DNA from 3 places in the Exiguobacterium sp. SH5S4 genome. Region 3 is predicted to be linked to each of the others. Evidence: riboswitches for the same ligand, from Rfam matches in the RefSeq annotation. Region 3 holds a riboswitch; each other region holds the start of a gene.
What was found. Region 3 has a riboswitch for thiamine pyrophosphate ahead of thiT (energy-coupled thiamine transporter ThiT). Riboswitches for the same ligand answer to the same signal wherever they lie in the genome.

Region 1 (5,323 bases), on a different contig from region 3:
GCGGATCGCCTCGTCGAGTCCGACCTCTTCAGGCTGTTTGACGTGAAGGTCGCTCAAATCATCGAGCCACGCCTGCAGTTTCTCATAATATTTCCCGACATGGACGCCGTCGACGAGCGCGTGGTGCGCTTGAACCGAGAGCGGCATCATCATCCGGTCGCCAACCTTCGTGAATTTGCCCCAGGCGATCCGCGGAACGCTATCGTGCTGTTGGTCATTCGTCGGGTGACTGATGCTCGTGAACGTGAGCCAAGGTACGCTCGTAATATAGAGCAGGCTGTCCGGCTCGTCATCTCCGACGACGACTTCTCGTTTCGCCCCGCTCATCCGCACGGCCACTTTCTCCATGAAGTCGGGAAACGCGTCTTTATACGTCGCCGTACAGAAATTGAAGACGTCATCATCCATCATGACGGTGAACGATGGATGGACGACATCATGCTCGACGACCACGTCACCGCGCATCCGGTACCTAAGTTCCGGGATGGCGTTCGCCGTCTTCACCACGCCGTATAAGAACAGCTTGAAAAATGACTGTCCGCGCGTCTTCGCGAACGTATGTAGCTTCGTCACGTCGACGTTCGCCGTCACGTTGAAATGCGGGGCGTCAAACGCCTTGAAAAACTCATAATGCTTTTTACGCGGCCACTTCTCGAGATCAATTTGTTTCATCTATCTTCCCCCCTGTTCTTTCACTGTACCAAAAGCAGTACGGGAAGACTCAAAGCTTTTGCTTCAACTGCTCGTAATGCTCGTTCGCTAAATCAAAATAGACGAAGTCGCGGCGTTCGATCCGATCGAGCGTCGCCTTGAAATCACGCCAGCCACGGTCGACCATCTCCGGTGTGAGCTCACCTGACTTGGCTGCCGCTTCGAACTCATCCTCGTCTTTACGGACGACGTCACCGTTCGGGAAGATGAGGATGTCGAGCAGGAGGTCATCCATGTACGGAATCCCATCCTCATACCCGATCCCCTCGACGATATCGATGTACCATTGGACGATGTTGCCCCGGTCATCGAACATGACGGTCACCCCGAACGGTTCATGTTCTGAGAAGTACTGGAGCCACGCGTAACCTGCGTCGGCGACGATGAACTCCTCGCCGTTATGCATCTTATATTGTGGGGCTCGGACGGCGTCAATTTGAAAGAGGGCGACGGTGCCCGAGAAGCGATCGTCCCGCACCTCCATTTGTGCGTATCGATTTTTTAATATGCGTTCCCAATCACGACGATTGGCAAATTTTCGTTTTGGCATCTCTCTCTCTCCTTTAAATCAGTTTCCTAAATGTGTTCGCCAAAAGTCGACATTCCCCTGTTCAATCGTACAGGTTGTATTGATTGAACCAGACGAGGTAGCGATTCCATTTGCCCTAGATGAGAAAGTATCCAGGTTCTCATCCCATTTCATACATGCTACGCTAATGTAAAATAGGGAAATAATGTAACTTACTAGGGGGTTGTTTTATGAAACGGTTAGGACTACTTGGCTTAAGCGCGTTCTTGCTGACAGGCTGTACCGATCAAGCCGAGAAACCAATCGTCTCTCCTGATATGAACGAACAAGATGAAGAAGCGACGATCGAATGGACACGAGAAGATTTCAAAGACGTCTTTGACCAACACGAGACTGCCCAAGACTTGTTAGCAGCGCTCGAAACCCAAGGGCTAACACCGTTCCGGGAGACGTTCGAACGCGTCGTCATCGCCGGGGACGGGATCCATCATACATACGCCGATATTTATCCGTTCAAGCTCGACGACGGTACGTATGCGACCGTCTATGAGAATGAAGACGGTGAGATTGCCAACGGTCCCGAGTCGGTCGCACCGCTCTTTTGGCAAGAAGAGTCGTTCACGCAATTCGTTGAGGAGATTGAGAAGCGCAAATACGGGACGAGTGCCCCGCCGACCGACGTCACATTGACGCAAGACGAGTTTCAATCGATTTACGACCGCCATGCCTACACGTCAGCGCTCATCGTCGAGCTCGACGAATGGGGAGTTCAAGTCGCACGCGACCCAATCGAGAACGTCATCATTGCCGGGAACGGCGTCAAGGAAGTGACGGCCGACTTGATCGTCTTTGAGATCGAAAACGGCTACGCTATCGTCTACGACCAAGACGGTGAGATTTTGAAAGCACCGGAGTCGATCGCCCAGCTGTTTTGGAACGAGACGGATTATGAAAACCTGCTCGAGAAGAACGAGTGATCACGTACCGCGACGTTTCAAGTCCCGATACTCGAGGAACAAGTTAAGCCATTGGGCCGGTTTATCGGCTGACTCGGACGGATCATACCGATAGTTGGTAACATATACATGCCACGACAGTGCCCGATACACGCAACCGAGCTCTTCAGCGATCAACAAATGGCGCCATAGCACGTCCCGAGGCGCCACACCTTCCCACTCAGCCAAGTAGACGGTACGCATCTTCTGAATCTGTTCATACCATGCGACTTCATCGTCTTCTGGCAACAAGTCGTAGAGCGCGTTCCAAAACACACGGACGCTGAAGAACGGATGGGTGACGGTCGCATCGCCCCAATCGAGAATACATAAGTCATCCGTCTGTTTGCGCCAAAAGATGTTGCCGCCATGTAAGTCGCCATGCTCGAGACTCATCGGCACCCCAGTCGCGAGCTCGTCGCACATGGTGAGGAGTTTGTCTTGGAGCGCCAGCACCGCCTCTGCCTTATCTCGATCTAACCCCGTACATAACTCGGGTAAATACGTCCGTATCTCTTCTTTTAGACGAGCCGGACGCCGGTCCGGGATGCCGTAGGCCAAAAGCGTATCCATGTAATTCGCTTCTTTTCTCTGTAGTTTCGCATATTGACGCACAGCCGCTTCGTACCGACTGTGCTTAGGGTATTCGCGAAGTGCATCCCCGCCGATGTCTCGCATAAGTAGCCAGTTGCGTGCCGCGTCAATGGCGATGACCTCCGGGACGAGTCCCGGATGCCGTTCGGCTAGATGCATCGACAGTTCAGCCTCGCCATCACTAATTGGCGTCACCGCCTTGGCGTAGTAACGGTCTGCTCCGTACTCTCCATACATCAAGTATGTCAAATCCGTATCTTTCACAACCCGCCACGTCACGCCTGGCACATGGCCATCGAGCCAGTGCTCGAACTGTTCACGGTAAGACTCGTCACGCCATGGGATCGCACTCCTCACTGACCTCACTTCCTTTCACCACACTTCGTTTAGGAGGAAATAATATGGACGTTGTCTATTATTCATACCCGGTCGATGCGTTACTCTATATGTATTTAGGTGCGACGGCTGTCTTCAGCTTCATAATCGGCCTAGTCGTTCGCCGCGTGGCTAGACGTCCAGATATCAGCTTTTGGACGACAATCGTGCTCAGCTTTGTCGGACTATGTCTTTCACTCGGCTGGTTCCGTAACGCCTCGGTCACCGTATTTATGGGCACACTCCCGTGGCTCATCAATCTCGTGTTTTCCCTGTTTTTATACGCCCTGTATAGCGGTATCATTTATTTCATCTTCCGACCGCGAAAAATTGAGGCAACAAAATAACGTTATGCTATACTCAAACCAATAAACGACCACTAGGGGAGCCTTCGGGCTGAGACGGCAACTGCCGGACCCTTCGAACCTGATCTGGCTCATACCAGCGTAGGGAAGTGGCTTGGATACGTCTGTCTGTCCACGCCACTTTTCCACTTGGAGAAGTGGCGTTTTCATTTTGAAAGGAAACACTTCATGCGTATTCAACAACTCACTTGGATGGCGATGCTCATCGCCATCGCCATCATCGGCTCCCTGTTCATCTCCATCCCGACCGGTGTCGCCCGGGCCTATCCGGTGCAACATATGGTGAACGTCATCGCCGCCGTCACCGTCGGTCCGATTGGTGCCGTCCTCGTCGCGTTCGTGACCGGACTCGTCCGTGTCATGACCGGGACCGGGTCGTTGCTCGCCTTCCCAGGTGGTATGATCGGCGCCTTGCTTGCTGGACTATTTTACGTGCGGACGAACCGGGTCGCTTTCGCTGCGCTCGGTGAAGTCATCGGGACGGGCGTCATTGCCTCGCTCATCGCCGTCCCGTACGCGAAAATCTTAATGGGTTCTGAGTTTGGGGCGCTGTTCTTCTTCCCGGCCTTCCTCGCCTCGAGCGTGACCGGAGCCATCCTCGGCTGGATCGTCTTGGCGCGGGTCAAACAGTTGCGTCCACTCACGGTGAAGCGATAATTGAACAACAACCACCAAAACAGGGACGGCCGACTTAGGAAGGCTGTCCCTGCTTCACGTGATACACCCAAATCTCTTCCCCGTTCGCTTCATCAATCAAGCCACTGTCCTCAAATCCGCCCTTCGCATAAAACCGTTTCGCTGGTTCGTTCGTCGGATGGAGACTGAGGATGATGTCATCGACATCAAATCGCTCTTGCATCCACTCAATCGCAAGTTGCAAAAATGTTGACCCGATGCCTTTCCCTTGCTCATCCATATCAATCATAAAGCGGTCGAGCCAGACGTAACGCTCCACCTTGTTCTCGGCCCCGACCATCATGAAGCCGACCGGTTGATTGTCTCGACAGAGCGCGTAGCACGTCCACGCGTACTTGACGTCGACGTCCATCTCGCGGAGCGATTCCGCGTTCGTTTCGATAAAGCGGGCCTGACCAGGTGCGACGGTCAAGGCGACGACCGCATCCAAGTTCGTCTCATCAATCGGTTGAATCGTCAACGCATCGGTAGCCATCGTTGTACCTCCTCCATGTCCTGCCCGCGTTTCGGCAAGATGTAGGCGCTGACCGACGAGTTATACAAATACACATAATCGGCTTCCTCGACGACTTCCTTGATGCCGCTCCATGAGACTTTCGTCTCCCCGAACGCATTTTTGTCACGAAGACCGTCTTCATCCAGATCCATCGTATGCGGGCCGATCATGCCTTCATTGCTTCGTTCTTGAATCATCCGCTTCGTCTGTTTTCGGATATGCCGTTCAAAATACTTCGGATAATACAGGAACCAGAGGAGGCTGATGACGCCATACACCCCAAACAGCCACCAGCTCGTATCTTGAAACAATGTCGCGAACGTCAAAGCGCCAACACTTAAAATAATGACGGGTCCGATGATGCGCTGCAGGAATAGCATCCTCTTCCCCATCTTTGAACGTCTAATATGACTCAAGTTGAAGCGAATGTAGTCTTCTTCCGTCAATTCGTATTGGATTTCCATATGTATCCCTCCTCGGTGTCGTATACGTCTTCTTTCAAGAAAAGTTCCGCTTCAGGCTCCTATTCGCTAAAATGAAAGCAAAGGAGTGACACGATGAA
Region 2 (5,323 bases), on a different contig from region 3:
CATGGGCCAAGAACGCTGCGACATCCGCCCGCGGAATCTCACCCGTCGTCACGTTGTCGACGTTCACTTTGCCTGTACCGGCATCGTCTGTGAGCGCGCCTGGACGGACGATCGTATAATCGAGTCCACTCTGTTCGAGCAAACGGTCCGCATGATGTTTCGCCACGTAGTATGGCTTCATCGAATCAGGCCATGCCGAGCGGTCTTCCGCTTTCAAGGCACTGAGCATCACGAAGTGCTTGATGTTACCGTTCGCTTGGGCCGCCTCGACGCTTTTGGCTGCACCGTCTAGGTCGATAAGTAACGTTTTGTCGGCTCCCGTGCTGCCGCCCGAACCGGCCGCAAACACGACTGCGTCCATGCCGCTCATCGCTTGCTTCAACGTCTCGACATCACCTTCTAAGTCTCCGAGAACCGCCTGATAGCCGTTCGCTTTGAACTCGTCTAGCTGCTCTTGTTTCCGTACCATCGCGGTGACTTCGTGCTTCCCATCCTGCTTCAATCGTTCTACGAGTTGCTTTCCAATCTGTCCATTCGCTCCAATTACAAATACGTTCATCTGTCTTCCTCCTCAAATAAAATTCAGAGACAAGCGAAACGCCGTGTGGCCATGGCCACGTCCGGTGCAGAAGCAATGGCCGAGATGACAGCTACGCCGTCAGCCCCGTCACGCCGAATCGCTTCGACGTGTTCAGGCATGATTCCACCGATCCCCACGATTGGCAAATGCTGAAACCGGGCTCGCACTTGCCGAATGGGCACCGTTCCGTTCACTTCGGCCGCGTCTTGTTTCGACACAGTCGGATGAATCGGCCCAATTCCGACATAATCGGCATATCTCGAAGCCGTTGCGGCTTGCTCGAGCGAGTGGACCGAGACACCGAGACACTTCTTTGAATCGATTCGCCGACGAACGACTTCGGCTGTCGCATCTTCTTGTCCGACATGAACTCCGTCCGCATCGAGTTTGATTGCCAGCTCGACGTCATCGTTGACGATGAACGGGACACGGTACTGTCGACAAAGTGGATGCAACGTTCGTGCCATCGCTTCTTTTTTATCCCCATACAGTGGCTCTTTACCTTTTTCGCGAAATTGAAAACATGTCACGCCGCATTGAAGCGCCGTTTCGACCGTCTGAACGAGATCAAACGTATCTGCCGTGCCGCAGATGAAGTAGAGCTTTAATCGCTCAACGATAGGCGATGGATTCAATGGAAACCACCTCCTTCGGGTGCTTGTTGTACGCCCAATGATTTGTCAGTCCATGCCCGCTGCCGATCTGTAATCCGTGGGCGATGGCAATATGGATGAACTGTTTTGCCGTTAGTGCCGCTTCCATAACCGTCCGTCCGTTCGCGTGCTCCGCTGTTAGCGATCATGACCGGATCGACGACGATATTTTGAAAACGATGCTGCTCGATCGCACTAGCCACGACATCAATCAACTCATGATTGAACAGCAACCCAGTCTTACGCGCCGAGATGATAAAGTCTGATCCGACCGCATCGAGCTGGCGTGCGTCAAAAAACGGCTCGCAAGTTCCATCGTCGGGGCAAGAGTCACCCCTTTAGCCTGAACTTTCGAAAATTGATTCAAGTAGTACGAGTCTTGCATCACGTAATGCCGAAACTTCGCCTCGTCGAGCGTCCCGTCTCCGAGCGCGCGGACGAACGGATGGTGGAAACTCGCCTCAAACAAGGCGTCGGCCTCTTGGCGGATATGTGCGGTAAACGTCATCGTATTCTCCTCCTTTGCATAAAAAAGACGCCGCCTCCCATAACGGAAGCGGCGTCGGCCATACACAAAGAGTGTGAGACAGGACGTTTCGCCCACTTCCCTCCGCTAGCGTGAACTAGATCAGGTTCAAAGGGTCTGGACCTCGTCCATCTCAGCCGCGTCAAGCGACTCCCCTAGTGGCAAACATTATGAAATTTGGTCATCTTCGACCACATCATATCAATCTTTTTGAAAAATGCAAACTCTTTAACGCGAGAAGCGACGGTTGAGCGCGGTCCCAAAATGCGAGAACCGTTCTGTCCCGAGCTTACGACGGTTCGAGGCCGCAAACACGTAATAATCGACCTTCCCCATAAAATAAATCAAGCGCAGTCCTGCGATAAAGAACGTGATCGTCGTGCTGACAGCAAAGCCGACCCCATACCAATCGATCCCGCGCGATAGTAACGACAACGTGAACAAGGCGTTCAGTATGAAGAACGAGAGGCTGACGAACAACGCCCCACGCCGGTCCTCAAAATACAGCAAGAGCAGCGTCAGTACGAGAATCATCGCGTTCGCGAACGCGGCGAGCGTCGTCATCCGGAAAATCTGGCCGACTTCTTCCGGGACACCGATCCACCCGACGAACACACCCGCCATCAGGATCGCGAACAAGGTGACAACACCTTGACTTCGCCCAAGTCGGATCAATTCATTTTTCAACACCGTCGTCATCGTCTGCTTCGCTTTCTCAATTTGGTGTAACGCCCCGCCATAATTGATCAAGCCGTAAAACGTTCGGTAGCGCTCGTAAAACCTTGTCTCGACAGCGACGACGAACAAGAGCTGGGTCGGGATGATCGTCAAGTACGACCAGAACACGGCCGTGTCATAATACGGATTGAACACGAACGAATCGGCAATCACCATGCGCCCTTCACCAAACCAGATGATGAAGTTGGTCACCCAGATCCCAAGCACGTATAACACACCGATGGCGAACAAGTCCGGATACTTATCAAAGTACCGGAAGTATGAAAATTCTCGCGTCGCATACCTGAGCGGGAACGTTCGGAGCATCGCGAAGAATAGCCCGAACAGCGTCACGACCATCCCAACGGTAAAGCCAAACAGAAGTTCGAGGCTCGATGGGTTGACCATGAGACGACTGATCAAATAGACGCTCGCGACTGAAATAACCCCGCCTAGCAAGAAGCTGTAAGCGACCGCTTGATAAAATTTGGCGGCGCTCAAGAACAAGAACATGACCCAGATAACGTTGATGGTCATGAATAAGACGAACAGGACGAGCTTATAGGCTAAACCGAGCGGTGAAATCAGCCAAAACACGCTATACATGACGACGGCAGCGAGAATCGTCACTTTTAACATGCCGGTGAAGACAGGAAAGATCTCATGGGCTTTCTTTTCATAAAATAAATCGGCCACGTATCGCGTGACGACGAGCTGCTGAAAACTAAATAGAATTTGCGAGAAAATGAACGCGTAAGACACGGATAGCATAAACAGCGTCCGTTCCTCGAGTGACAACATCGGCATCTGAAACGCCAACCATTGAATCGTACCGACAACGAGGATGACGATCAGCCAAGGGCCTGATGTGACGAGCCCGGAAAACGTGTACGCCTTCAGTCTTGAAGAGTAATAGTCTTCTTGAAACAACTTTTGTAACTTAAACCCGATGCCCGCCATACTGTTCCCTCCTCGCTTCATAGATGGCTTTATAGCGGTCGACGAACTGTTGCAATCGATAATACTGACGGACACGCTCGCGGCCGTTTTTACCGAAGCGCATCCGTTCGCGCGGATAATCCATCATCCATTCGACTTTGTCAGCGATGGCTTCCGGATGGACCGGAGGAACGATGAAGCCGGCCGGACCGAACGGATCGTCAGCGCGTCCGTAAAGTAGTTCCGAACAAGCCCCGACATCGGTCGCCACCCAAGGGATGCCAGCCGCCATCCCTTCTAAAATGGCGAGCGGTTGCCCTTCCGATATGCTCGTCAGCAACAACAAATCAAATTTCGGCAACCAGTCTTGTACGTTCACTTTCCCGACTAGTTCGACATAGTCGGTCAGCCCGCTCTGCTCAATCAGTAGACGACACTCTTCGGCGTACTCTTCGTCCTCATCAAGCGGACCCATGATCGTCAGTTTAAACAGCCGATGGCGCTCTTGAAGGATTTTTGCGGAATAAATCATCGTCTTCAAATCCTTAATCGGAACGAGGCGGACGATAGCCCCGATTTGGAACACATCATTCTCGGCTCGCTCAAGCGTAGCGTGGATATGACGGTCGTCAATCCCGTTGGCGATAATTTTCGTCTTCTCGCTAGGCGCCCCAATCCACTCTTGATATTCGCGATTCCGCTCAAACAGTGTGATAATCTCGTCGGCCGCGTTATACGCCTCGCGTGACAAGTGATGGAAAAAGCGAACCCATCTCGGTTTGTAAGGGGACGGAATCCAATAGGACTGAAGGATTTCTTCCTCGCGTTCACGTGAGTAGATGCCGTGTTCGGTCAAAATGAACGGGATACCTTGCGTCTCTTTCATGTAAGATGCGACGACACCGGCGTAGCCTGTCGAGATGGAGTGGACGAGATCGACTTTTGGTAACGGTTGATGCAACACACGCAAGATCGGCATATACATACTCTGCCACATCCAAAAATAATCGATGAACGAGCCACCGTTCATTTCTTCTGCGTAAGCCGATTTTACGTTTCTCCAAAAGAACTCGCTTGAGAAGAAGGCTTGGCTTGATGGGACTTGTTTCCCGAGAATGCCAAGCGCTTGCCGGTTCGGGTTTTTCAACATGAGCCATTCCGAAATTTTCCGCTCGTCTTCGGCGTCGAGCTTCATTCGACCCTTCGCCTTTTTATCCATATCGCTTAAATAAAGGTGCGTGATCCCTGACACGTTTTGCGGCAACTCATATTTCATATCTTCTGGCCGCTTGACCGATGGCTGAATCGAGATGATTTCAAACTCGACTTCCGGCATCGCTTCAATCAGCGTCTGCGTCCAACTCGAGACACCTCCGCTCACATACGGGTAACTCCCTTCTAACACGAGCCCAATCTTCATTGCGGGTCCCCCTTGATGGCGATTTCAGCGTTCGCTGATGTCAATTGGACCAGATAGAGTGGACGGTCCGCCTCCATCTGCTCGACCGTGCCGAATGCGAATTTGCCTGTGTCCAATGATTGGCCGACTTTTAGACGGACGGTGAAGTGTGACGGATTGACGAGTCCGTCCCCAGTCAAGTAAATGGTCTCGTCATCAAACGTGACGTTCAAGTCTGCCTCTTGATACGTGATTAGTTTTTCCGTCGCATAGTGTTGTGTGTAGGCCTCTAAATAGGGATAGCTGACGTTGACATCATCGACGATTTTTTTCAAACTGGCGAACATCGTATCCCAGTCGCGACCGAAAGCACGGTCTGGGTCGATGACGTCATCCGGGTGGATAAAGTGTGAAAACACCCCAAAGTTAGCGATCGCATCGACCATTTGGAAGATCGAACCTCTTTCTTCCCCGTAGTCACTCGTGATACGCGGGAAATGATAGATTCC
Region 3 (5,323 bases):
AGACGCTCGTCATGGCACCTGTCGTTCCGGAAGAACCGAAAGAAGTCGTCAAGCAGCCGGCAGCTGCAGTCGAACCGGAATCGGCGACACCGAAGAAACAAAAGAAAAAGAAGTGGTGGCTCTGGCTAGTGCTCGTTCTTTTATTAATTGGTGGCGGGGTTGCCGCGTATGTGGTTGCAGATGAAATGTCACGTGCCGTCGTGCCTGATGTCGTCGGTATGAGCGTCGGTGATGCGACGACTGAACTGGAAGCATCCGGATTCATCGTTGAGACGACAGACCGGGTGAGTGACAACGTGTCTGAAGGCGACGTGATTTCGCAAAACCCGCAACCTGGACGGAAGCCGAAGCGCGGAACGGTCGTCACCATCGTCGTGTCCGCTGGAAAAGAGACGGTCGAGATGCCTGACGTCGAGGGATTGTCGCAAACAGCAGCGGAACGAACGTTGAAAGATCTTGATTTCACAGATATTGAAATCCAATCCGAATCGTCCGAAACGGTCGACAGCGGAGATGTGATTTCGCAGTCGATCACGCCAGGTGAGGAAGTTATCGCGTCGGAAGAGACGGTCACGCTCGTCGTCTCGACCGGAAGCAACAAAATCGAGCTCGCCAATTTGACAGGCTATACGTTCGAAGAGGCGTCAACTTACGCCGAGCAAAACAACTTGAAAATCGTGAAACGCGATGAGTATTCGACGAGCATCCCGGCGAATCAAATCATTCGTCAACTTCCGACGTCAGGGACGGCGGTCGATCCGGGAACGGAACTGACGGTCATCGTCTCACAAGGGGTCGAGCCGACCGACATCTCGATCGAGCGAGAAGTGGACGTCGAAATCGAACCGTCGGCAGAAGGTGAAGAGGCGGAGCCGGTCGAAGTCGTCATCCGTACCGTCGATGCCCGTGGTGAGATCGAAGTGTTGCGTGATATGATCACAGAAACGACGACGTATTCCTATACGCTCGTCATTGCTCCGGACGAAGTCGGTACCGCGACGATTGAAGTCGAGGGAGAAGTCGTTCGGACCGATACGGTGACATACGCCCAAGCAAAAGATTCACAATGAAGAGGTGGCGTGCGCGTCACCTCTTTTCTAAGGAGGAAACAGGATGAAAGGAACGATTATTCGCTTGCAAGGTGGATTTTATGATGTCATGACCGAAACGAAAGTTGAAATCAGATGTCGCGCCCGGGGAAACTTCCGGAACCGAAACATTTCGCCCGTCGTCGGGGACGACGTGGATATTCAAGACCAAGGGGACGGGACCGGCTACATCATGGCTGTCGATGAGCGGTCGAACCATCTCGTCCGTCCGCCGATCGCCAACATCGATCAGGCGTTTCTGCTCTTTTCCGTGAAAGAGCCGGCGTTCTCGTTTCATTTGCTTGACCGCTTTCTCATTTTGATCGAATCGAAGCAAGTTCACCCGATCATCGTGTTGACGAAGATGGACTTGTTGCTAGAAGCTGAAAAGGAAAAAATTAGTGCGGCGGCAGCGCTATACCGTTCGATCGGCTATCAAGTCATTGAGACGTCGACCGAAGACGGAGCTGGGATCGAGCTCATCCGCAGTGCGTTCAAAGACAAGACGAGCGTATTCGCCGGACAGACCGGCGTCGGGAAGAGTTCGTTGCTGAACGCGGTCGCACCGGAGCTTGAACTCGCGACTGGTAAGATTTCGAAAGCGCTTGGCCGCGGGAAGCATACGACGCGTCACGTCACGCTCATCACACTCGCGGACGGGTTCGTCGCCGATACACCTGGATTCTCGAGTCTTGAGTTCCCGGAAGAACTTGAAGTCGAGGAGATGCGTTGGTGTTTCCCTGAATTCGTCTTGCGGCACGATGACTGTAAATTCCGTGGTTGCGCCCATTTGAACGAGCCAGGTTGTGCCGTCAAAGCGGCGGTCGAGGCCGGAGAAATCGCTTCCACCCGCTATGCGAACTATGTTACGTTTATGGAGGAATTAAAAGATAGACAACGGAGGTACTAACATGATTAAAATCGCACCATCGATCCTGTCGGCCGATTTTGCCAACCTTGAGGCAGAGGTCAAAGCGGTCCAAGAAGCAGGGGCCGATTACATCCATTTTGACGTCATGGACGGTCAGTTCGTGCCGAACATCTCGATTGGACTGCCGGTACTCAAAAGTTTGCGTGACAAGTCGGACATGGTATTAGACGTCCATTTGATGATCGACCAGCCGGAACGGTTCGTCGAGGACTTCGTTCAAGCAGGCGCCGATATCGTCACGGTCCATGTCGAGGCGACAAACCATTTGCATCGCGTATTGCAACAAATCAAAGGAGCCGGCGCTAAGTGTGGTGTCGTCTTGAACCCACATACACCGTTGTCGTCAATCGAGCACGTGCTCGGTGATGTCGATATGGTGTTGCTCATGACCGTGAACCCTGGCTTTGGCGGCCAAGCGTTCATCGAAGCGGTCGTCCCGAAGATCGCGGCGCTCAGCGAGATGCGCCAAGCGCGTCGTCTCGACTTCGAAATCGAGATCGATGGCGGCGTAAATCCTGCGACGGCAAAACTTTGTATCGACGCAGGTGCTGACGTCCTCGTTGCCGGTTCGGCCATCTATAACGAACCGAGCTATAAAGACGCAATCGATAGCATTCGCAACGCGTCTCGTGTATAATCGTCTGTAGAACAACAAATATTGTCGCAAGGGGTGTCACATCTGTGGCTGAGAGGCATGAGCTAACCCTTTGAACCTGTTCCGTTCACACGGACGTAGGGATGTGGCGAAAATGCACGTTGCTACACGATAGCAGCATGGCGTTTACGTCATGCTGCTTTTTGTCGTTCACTCATATCAAGGAGGGAATAAGATGAAACAACGTTTAAAACTACAGGCGCTCATTGAAATCTCGCTGTTCGCCTCGCTCGGACTGATCTTTGACATGCTCATCCCATATCGGTTGCCGCAAGGCGGAGCAGTCAGCCTGGCGATGCTGCCGATTCTCGTGATGGCGTATCGGCATGGATTGAGAGGCGGACTCGCGACAGGCGCGCTCGTCGGGACGCTACAACTGTTATTTGGGGCCTATATCTTCACACCGGTCCAGTTTTTACTCGACTACACGGTCGCCTACGGCCTCGTCGGAGTCGCCGGTATCTTCGCCGGTCAAGTCAAACAGTCGGCAAAAGACGGCGCCAAGAAAACGCTCACGTTCTATTTGATTCTCGGGGCGTTGATCGGCTCGGCGCTCCGATATGTTGCGCACGTCGTCTCCGGCATCGTCTTCTTCGCCGAGTATGCGGAAGGACCGGTCGTCTTGTACTCGCTCGGCTATAACTTGACGTATATGTTGCCGTCGTTCCTCGTCTCGGCGGTCGTGATCGTGATCTTGTTCACGTCGGCGCCGCGCTTCGCGACGCTCGCGACACGGGACATCAGATAATGCGCGTCTTGATTGTGGCTGCGAGCCCGGAAGCGGTCCCTGAGCTTCCTCGGAACGCCGATTACGTCATCGGCGTCGACGGCGGCTATCATACGCTGCTCGACCGTGGGATGAAGCCGGACCTGCTCGTCGGTGACTTTGATTCGTTCACAGGCACCGTGCCGGAGGAAGCTGTCCGTTATCCGTCTGAAAAAGACGTGACCGACCTTGAGATCGCTCTCGAGGCGGCACGAGGGAAAGGGGCGGACGTGATCGACGTGTACGGTGCACTCGGAGGCAGACTCGATATGACGCTCAGCAACGTCGGTCTGCTCGAGGCGTACCCCGAGATGCGGTTGTTCGCAGACGGGCAAGAAGTCCGCCTCGTCGGAAAAGGGGACTATCGTCTCCCGCGTCGTCCTGACCATTACTTGTCGCTCGTACCTTGGAAACGGGCCTCGGTCTCGATTCGTGGCGTCAAGTACCCGCTCGAGAACCATGACGTCGTCAGCCATGAGGCGCTGACGATCTCAAACGAGTGGTCGGCGGAAGAGGCGGACTTGCTCGTTCATAGCGGCAACGTCTTGATTATGTATATAAAGAAATAAACAAAAAAAATCCCATCGGCGCATGCCGCTGGGATTTATTTCGTTCGTGTATGGTAATTATACGCGTTCAACGAGACCTGATTTAAGAGCGCGAGCTGAAACCCAAACTCGTTTAGGTTTACCGTCAACGAGAATGCGAACTTTTTGTACGTTTACACCCCAAGTACGTTTTGTCTTGTTGAGTGCGTGCGAACGGTTGTTACCTGACTTAGGTGACTTACCTGTTACGTAGCATTTACGTGCCATGCGTTTCCCCTCCTTTTTTATGTGGGTTCGTCCTAATAGACACTCGTTTATATTAGCATGGGTTTTTTCACGATGCAACTAGAAAATAACCGGATGACAAGAAAAAAACTTGACATTACGGATGAGGATTTTAATAATGAATGAGGGTTGCGGTTACAATTGACCGAGTTTAGGGGCATGTCCTTTTAATAACTAGGTACTTATTGTAGAATATACTGTAGGAATCATTCCGAATAAAGGAGGCTACTCCATATGGCAATTGAAATGAAGACAACATATGGCAATATTGATATCACGAACGACGTGGTCGCGACACTCGCGGGCGGTGCGGCGATGGAATGTTTCGGCGTCGTAGGAATGGCGTCACAAGCTCAACTGAAAGACGGGATCGCAGAACTGCTCAAACGTGAGAACTATGCGCGTGGCGTTGTCGTACGTCAAGATGGAGAAGACGTACATATCGATATGCACATCATCGTGAGCTACGGGACGAAAGTGTCGGAAGTCGCGTACAACGTGCAAAGTCGTGTAAAATACACGCTCGGTGAAACTTTAGGATTAAACGTTTCGTCGGTAAATATATTCGTACAAGGCGTTCGTCTGACGAATGACTGACGAGAACGAAGGAGGATTTGGTGTGGGGTTAAAACGTTTAGATGGATTGGTGTTTGCGCAGATGGTCGCAAACGGTGCAGCCAACTTGAGCCAAAATGCAGATTACGTGGATTCGCTTAACGTCTTCCCGGTCCCAGACGGCGACACGGGAACGAACATGAATTTGACGATGACTTCAGGTGCGAAGGAAGTGGCCGCACTCGACACGGCGAATATCGCTGACGTGTCATCAAAGTTTGCCCGCGGTCTACTTATGGGGGCCCGTGGGAATTCGGGTGTTATTTTAAGCCAATTATTCCGTGGTTTCGGTAAATCAATCGAAGGAAAGACAGAATTATCGACACTCGACTTTGCCGAGGCACTCAAACGTGGCGTCGACACGGCATACAAGGCGGTTATGAAACCGGTTGAAGGAACGATTTTGACGGTTGCTCGTGAAGCGGCCGACGAAGC

Region 1: another riboswitch for thiamine pyrophosphate. It lies ahead of thiW (energy coupling factor transporter S component ThiW); the one in region 3 lies ahead of thiT (energy-coupled thiamine transporter ThiT).
Region 2: another riboswitch for thiamine pyrophosphate. It lies ahead of EVJ32_RS16490 (thiaminase II/PqqC family protein); the one in region 3 lies ahead of thiT (energy-coupled thiamine transporter ThiT).

What each region holds. Positions count from the first base shown of each region.
Region 1 is NZ_SJUQ01000008.1:62,551-67,873, forward strand. It holds gene EVJ32_RS06630 (tetratricopeptide repeat protein) at 1-672, opposite strand, end outside; gene EVJ32_RS06635 (ribonuclease FAU-1 family protein) at 722-1,261, opposite strand; gene EVJ32_RS06640 (hypothetical protein) at 1,471-2,217, shown strand; gene EVJ32_RS06645 (phosphotransferase family protein) at 2,218-3,186, opposite strand; gene EVJ32_RS06650 (hypothetical protein) at 3,231-3,551, shown strand; TPP riboswitch at 3,576-3,674, shown strand; gene thiW (energy coupling factor transporter S component ThiW) at 3,738-4,226, shown strand; gene EVJ32_RS06660 (GNAT family N-acetyltransferase) at 4,261-4,740, opposite strand; gene EVJ32_RS06665 (YcxB family protein) at 4,722-5,225, opposite strand; gene EVJ32_RS06670 (VOC family protein) at 5,319-5,323, shown strand, end outside.
Region 2 is NZ_SJUQ01000008.1:23,324-28,646, forward strand. It holds gene EVJ32_RS06380 (SDR family oxidoreductase) at 1-559, opposite strand, end outside; gene thiE (thiamine phosphate synthase) at 583-1,215, opposite strand; gene EVJ32_RS16380 (hypothetical protein) at 1,193-1,342, opposite strand; partial or broken gene EVJ32_RS16385 (hypothetical protein) at 1,419-1,466, opposite strand; gene EVJ32_RS16490 (thiaminase II/PqqC family protein) at 1,445-1,741, opposite strand; TPP riboswitch at 1,822-1,926, opposite strand; gene pelG (exopolysaccharide Pel transporter PelG) at 1,988-3,436, opposite strand; gene pelF (GT4 family glycosyltransferase PelF) at 3,417-4,835, opposite strand; gene EVJ32_RS06410 (DUF2194 domain-containing protein) at 4,832-5,323, opposite strand, start outside.
Region 3 is NZ_SJUQ01000002.1:153,406-158,728, reverse strand. It holds gene pknB (Stk1 family PASTA domain-containing Ser/Thr kinase) at 1-1,070, shown strand, start outside; gene rsgA (ribosome small subunit-dependent GTPase A) at 1,114-1,998, shown strand; gene rpe (ribulose-phosphate 3-epimerase) at 2,000-2,656, shown strand; TPP riboswitch at 2,676-2,775, shown strand; gene thiT (energy-coupled thiamine transporter ThiT) at 2,850-3,422, shown strand; gene EVJ32_RS02015 (thiamine diphosphokinase) at 3,422-4,009, shown strand; gene rpmB (50S ribosomal protein L28) at 4,067-4,255, opposite strand; gene EVJ32_RS02005 (Asp23/Gls24 family envelope stress response protein) at 4,508-4,870, shown strand; gene EVJ32_RS02000 (DAK2 domain-containing protein) at 4,893-5,323, shown strand, end outside.